Regions from separate parts of the Exiguobacterium sp. R-17 genome, predicted to be linked through region 1. Evidence: riboswitches for the same ligand, from Rfam matches in the RefSeq annotation. Region 1 holds a riboswitch; the other holds the start of a gene.
What was found. A riboswitch is a leader RNA that binds a small molecule or an ion and turns the genes downstream of it on or off. The one in region 1 is predicted to bind S-adenosylmethionine.

Region 1 (3,211 bases):
CGACCGGGCAAAAGAACTCGGTCAGGAAATTCCGAATAGTTACGTTCCGTTACAATTCGAAAACGAAGAGAACCCAGTCACGTATCAGCGGACACTCGGTCCTGAGCTGATTGCGGACTTACCGCATATCGACTGGTTCGTTGCCGGTTGTGGTTCAGGTGGTACGTTCGCCGGAACAGCGGACTTCTTAAAACAACGTCTCGGTACAAAAGCAGCAATCGTCGAACCGGAAGGCTCCGTCTTGAACGGTGGTCCAGCCGGTCCGCATAAGACAGAAGGTATCGGTACAGCGAAATGGCCAAGCCTCGTTCCGCGTGAACTCGTCGACGAGATTCATACGATTTCTGACCGTGATGCATTTGACGCGGTTCATACACTCGCTGCTCGCGAAGGATTACTCGTCGGTAGCTCAGCAGGGGCAGCGCTCGTTGCTGCGCTTGATATCGCAAAGCGTCACCCCGGCAGTACGATCGTCACCGTCTTCGCAGACAGTGCCGAACGTTATTTAAGCCAACAAATCTTTGAAAAGGTGGACGAAACTCATGCGTAAGAAGACAGCATTGATTCATGGAGGAACAGGTGTCGATCGGGCAACAGGAGCCGTCACACCTCCAATCTATCAAACAAGCACATACAAGCAAGATAAAATCGGTCAACTTAAGGACGGATACGAATACTCACGGACAGCGAACCCGACACGGACGAGCATCGAACGATTGATTGCGGATCTTGAAGGCGGCGCACGTGGTTTTGCGTTCGGTTCTGGGATGGCAGCGATTCATGCTGTCTTCCACTTGCTTGAGTCTGGCGACCACATCGTCATGACGGACGACGTCTACGGTGGTACGTTCCGTTTGATGCAACGCGTCTTACCGAAGTTCAACATCCAAGTAACGTTCGTCGATACGACGGATCTTGCGGCAACGGAAGCAGCGATCCAAGACAATACGAAGATCGTCTACGTCGAAACGCCGACGAATCCGTTGTTGAAAGTAACGGACATCGCAGCAATCGCAACGATTGCAAAACGTCACGATCTTAAACTCGTCGTTGATAACACGTTCGCGACACCATACCATCAACAACCACTCGCACTTGGTGCTGACATCGTCTTGCACAGTGCGACGAAATACATCGGCGGACATTCAGACGTCGTCGCTGGACTTGTCGTCGTCAAAGATGATGCGCTTGGCGAAGAGATGCACTTCATCCAAAACTCGACAGGCGGCGTGCTTGGACCGCAAGACAGCTTCTTGCTCGTCCGTGGTCTACGTACGCTCGGTATCCGGATGGATGCGATCGAAGAGACAGCACATGATCTCGTTGCGTTCCTACAAGCGCAAGACATCGTCTCGAACATCTTCTACCCAGGACTGGCATCACATCCTGGTCACGACATCCAAGCGAAACAAGCGACTGGATTTGGTGGGATGATCAGCTTTGATGTCGGTTCAGCAGCGAACGCAGAAAAACTCGTCGAGGCGACACACTTCTTCACACTCGCTGAGAGTCTTGGTGCCGTCGAGAGTCTGATTTCGGTGCCGGCACGGATGACGCACGCGTCAATCCCAGCAGAACGTCGGGCAGAACTCGGCATCACGGACGGTCTCGTCCGGATTTCAGTTGGACTTGAAGACGCGGAAGATTTGAAAGAAGACTTAACACGTGCTTTCACGTTCCTCGAAAAAGTTTCTGAAAAAACTGTTTGACAACAAAAATAACCCCTGCTAATATTCAGAATATATTCTACAAACTTAATACCGAAACTCTTATCGAGAGTGGTGGAGGGACTGGCCCGATGAAACCCGGCAACCGCGGATCTGATCCGAAGTGGTGCTAATTCCAGCAGACAAAAGTCTGGGAGATGAGAGCAAATGGTTTTGTGTACTGAAAAGTGCGCGCGTTTGCTCTAAAACGCGCGCACTTTTTTTATTTTAGGAGGGACAGTTGTGATTCGTTTACAAGACGTAGGAAAGATTTATCGCTCAAAGCGCGGAGCGGTCGAAGCCGTCGCGAATGTCGATCTGACAATCGAACGCGGTGAAATTTTTGGAATAATCGGTTATTCCGGAGCAGGGAAATCGACCTTGATCCGATTGTTGAATATGCTCGAAGCACCAACGAGTGGTTCGATTCAAATCGATGGTGTCGAAATGACATCACTGAAACCAAAAGAATTACGAGGCGTCCGCAAGAATGTCTCGATGGTCTTCCAGCACTTCAACCTACTCTGGTCACGGACTGTTGAAGAAAACATTATGTTCCCACTCGAACTCGGTGGCTTCCCGAAGGCTCGCCGCAAGGAACGGGTCGCGGAACTGATCCAACTCGTTGGTTTGGATGGACGCGAAAAAGCTTATCCGTCGCAATTATCCGGTGGTCAAAAGCAACGTGTCGGTATCGCTCGGGCACTGGCATCGAACCCGGACGTTCTCTTATGTGACGAGGCGACAAGTGCACTCGACCCGAAGACAACGGACTCTATCCTTGAGTTACTCGTCGACATCAATGAAAAATTGAAACTGACGATTGTCTTGATCACACACGAGATGCACGTCATTCAAAAAATCTGTCACCGGGTCGCCGTCATGGAGGCCGGTAAAATCGTCGAACAAGGACCGGTCGCAGAAGTCTTCCGTCATCCGAAGCAAGCGATGACGAAGGAATTCGTCAAACAATTGACGTCGCCATCGGAAAACGAGTTGACGTTCGCGAAACTCCGCGAACGCTACCCAACCGGAAAAATCGTTCAGTTGACATTCGTCGGATCGACGGCGGAAAGTCCGATCCTCGCGGAAGTCATGAAGGATTCACCCGTCCTGTTCAATATCATCGGCGGAAACGTCGGTCAATCACAGGAAGGGGCGCTCGGTACGCTGTTCATTCAGTTAATCGGGGAAACAGAAGCAACACAAACGGTCATCACGAAGCTTCAAGCCAGTGATGTTGAAGTGGAGGTGGATCACCGATGATTTCATTCTTTGACAACCTAGACTGGGACATGGTGTGGGAAGCGACAGGCAGTACCGTTTATATGACGGCAATCGCTGGGGTTTCGACATTCGTCCTCGGTTTGATCATTGGTTTACTATTGTATGCGACAAACGAAGAATTATTGTTCAAGAATCGGGCGTTTTATTCAGTGCTGAGCTTGGTCGTCAACGTCTTCCGTTCGATTCCGTTCATCATCTTACTGATCTTATTGATTCCA
Region 2 (3,211 bases), 200 kb from region 1:
GCGAGGTCACCGACACCTCCGCCGCCGACGATACCAGCCATCGCCGAGAAGCCGATCAAACTGATCGTCGTTAGCGTGATTCCCTGAATGATGCCAGGGAGTGCTTCTGGTAAAAGGATACTGACGATGATCCGTAATGGTTTCGCTCCGCACGCTTCCGCTGCTTCGATCAAACCAGGTGGAATCTCACGCAGTGATGTTTCAACGAGTCGTGCGAGAAACGGAATCGCTGCGACACTGAGGCTGACGGATGCTGCTGTCGGACCAATCGTATTATCAAGCAAGAACTTCGTTAATGGAATGAGGGCAACAAGCAAAATGATGAACGGCAAGGACCGGACGATGTTGACGACGAAGTCAAGGACACGTCGGATGGCAATGTTTTGAAAGAATAAACCGCGGTCGGTGACGAACAGGAGAATCCCGAGTGGAATCCCGACGACCAATGCGAAGGCAAGCGAAATGCCAACCATCCACGCCGTCTCACCAAGTGCCTTCAACAACTCGGGTAACATCGTTTGTATACGATCAAGCCACATCCTGAATCACCTCGAGTGTATGAAGTTCCGCCGCAAGCCAGTCGAGGGCAGGTGCGATTTGATCGGAGGATCCCGTCAAGCTGACGATTAGGACACCAAAAGCGACGTCTTGGATGTAATCGACTTTTCCGTGCAGGATGCTGACCGAGATATCGTATCGACGGATGGCTTCCGATAACGTACTTTCACCGGTCTTCTCGCCCGTGAACTGCAGGCGGATGATCTTTCCTGGTGTCGCTTGCAAGATGCGTTCCGGTAGCTCGATCTGGAGTGCCGTGTCGACGTAATGTTGTGTCACCGGATGTTTGGCTTGACTGAACAAATCGTATGTAGAGGCGACTTCGACGACTTCCCCTTGCGACATGACCGCGACACGATGGCAAATCTGTTTGACGACATCGATCTCATGCGTGATGAGGACGATCGTCAATCCAAGTCGTTCATTCAAATCTTTCAACAAATCTAAAATCTGCAGCGTCGTGACCGGATCAAGGGCAGAGGTCGCTTCGTCACATAACAAGACGGTTGGATCATTCGCGAGTGCCCGGGCAATCCCAACGCGCTGTTTCTGTCCGCCGCTCAACTGACTCGGGAAGTTCGTCTCGAATCCTTCGAGTCCGACGAGCGAGACGAGTTCACGGATCCGTTCCGGAAAATCTGCTCGTTTGACGCCAGCAGCCTTCAGTGCAAAAGCAATGTTATCTGCGACATTACGCGACTGGATCAATTGGAAATGCTGAAAGATCATTCCTGTCCGCAAGCGAAGTTGACGCAAATCTGCTTTTGACATTCCGCCGAGCGAGACACCGTCGACCTTTACCGTTCCTTGTGTCGGATGCTCGAGACCGTTGATCAGACGAAGCAACGTACTCTTACCGGCACCGGATTCACCGATGATCCCAAAGATTTCTCCTTTTTGAATCGTCAAATCGACATCTCGTAATGCGAAAATCGGGGTCCGGTCTCGGACGAACCGTTTCGTAATCTGTTTGAATTCAATCATCTGCTCATCTCCTTGTACAAAAAAAAGTCGCTTTTTCCTAGTAGCAGAGCAACCAGAAAAAAGCGACGAAAGTGTAAGATTTCGTAACTTATCTCTCAGAATGAATCCATTCTGTAGGATGTGGCACCGTTCCTGATAGGTGGTTGCCGGACGTCGTTGGGCCTAATCCCTCGGTCGCTCTCGATAAGTAGTTATGCTGTTGGGATTTACTTTAACGGAAATGATTCCCATCTGTCAAATGTTTTTTCAGAATTATTCCGCAACAGGTGTCCGGAACAGGTTGAGCGTTCCGATTCGGTCGACGGCCTCCTCTAGCCGTTCGACGTCAGCAATTAAGCTGATCCGCACGTATCCTTCGCCGTATTCACCAAAGAATGATCCAGGGGTCACGGCGACGTGTGCTTCGTCAAGCAGATGATCCGTGAAGCTTTGGGACGTGTATCCTTCCGGCACGGGGAGCCAGACGAAGAAGGAACCGCCCGGTCGTGGTCCACTCCAGCCGATTGCATCGAGTTTTGCGAACAACGCATCGCGTCGCGTTTCATACAAGCTACTTAACTCGCGGACGCACGTTTGGTCACTCGTCAGGGCAACGGTCGCTGCATGTTGGATCGGTGTGAAGGCACTGACGTAGAGATGTTCCTGATACGTCTCGATGCTTGAGATGACGGACGGATTTCCGATCGCGAAAGCGATTCGGAAGCCAGACATGTTGAAGCGTTTCGAGAGTGAGAACAACTCGATTCCAACATCTTTCGCCCCTTCCGTCTGCAAGAAGCTTCGTGTCGGACCGTCAAAGCTGATGCCACCGTAGGCTAAATCATGGACGACACAAACATCATGGGCATCCGCGAAGGCAACTGTCTGTTCGAAGGCTTCTGCTGTCGCTGTCGCACCTGTCGGATTACTCGGGTAATTGAGGAACAACATCCGGGCGCGCTCGACATCTGTCGTATCAAGTAAATCGTAATCCGGCAGGAAGTTATTTTTCTCAAGCAATGGAAGCGTAATCGGGTAAGCACCAGCAAGTGCTGCTCCAGACAGGTAATCCGGGTACCCCGGATCCGGGACGATGACACCTTCTCCAGGATTGACGATCGTTTGTGGTAAGGCGACGATTCCGGCTTTACTACCGAGAAGAATTGCGACCTCGGTTGCCGGATCGATTGTGACGCCGAATTCGTTCGCATAAAAGCTCGCGACGGCTTGCTTTAGAAAATCATGTCCACGAAATGGTGGATATTGAAGGTTTGTTGGCTCATCGATCGCCTGTTTCAAGGCGTCGAGAATATGTACGGGCGTCGTTTGATCGGGTGTTCCTTGACCAAGGGTAATGACATCATGTCCGGCAGCTTTCACAGCACCGATCCGGTTCGCAAGTTCAGCGAAAACGGGAGCAGGAAGCCGATCGATGGCGATGGATGGAGCGAAATGTTTCATGGATGTGTGCCTCCTTCGTAGTATTGTCGTCAAGGATAACGAATATTCAGTCAAAAGAAAAGAACTTTTTTGAAATTCAAAAAAATCGTCCAATAAACAGGTACAGATATGTGGAGCGGGAATAGAGAGTAGGGAAAGGAGTGAGGAGATGAAGCGAGCTAGCTGGAAAGAAGCAGTCGTCTATCAAGTCTATTGGCGCAGTTTTAAGGATTCGAATGGGGACGGCATC

Region 2: another riboswitch for S-adenosylmethionine. It lies ahead of ACN9MT_RS13260 (methionine ABC transporter ATP-binding protein); the one in region 1 lies ahead of ACN9MT_RS12285 (methionine ABC transporter ATP-binding protein).

Annotation. Positions count from the first base shown of each region.
Region 1 is NZ_CP184372.1:2,323,264-2,326,474, reverse strand. It holds gene ACN9MT_RS12295 (PLP-dependent cysteine synthase family protein) at 1-550, shown strand, start outside; gene ACN9MT_RS12290 (bifunctional cystathionine gamma-lyase/homocysteine desulfhydrase) at 543-1,709, shown strand; SAM riboswitch class I at 1,767-1,871, shown strand; gene ACN9MT_RS12285 (methionine ABC transporter ATP-binding protein) at 1,950-2,972, shown strand; gene ACN9MT_RS12280 (methionine ABC transporter permease) at 2,969-3,211, shown strand, end outside.
Region 2 is NZ_CP184372.1:2,519,818-2,523,028, reverse strand. It holds gene ACN9MT_RS13265 (methionine ABC transporter permease) at 1-539, opposite strand, end outside; gene ACN9MT_RS13260 (methionine ABC transporter ATP-binding protein) at 529-1,542, opposite strand; SAM riboswitch class I at 1,628-1,732, opposite strand; gene ACN9MT_RS13255 (aminotransferase class I/II-fold pyridoxal phosphate-dependent enzyme) at 1,795-2,982, opposite strand; gene ACN9MT_RS13250 (alpha-glucosidase) at 3,131-3,211, shown strand, end outside.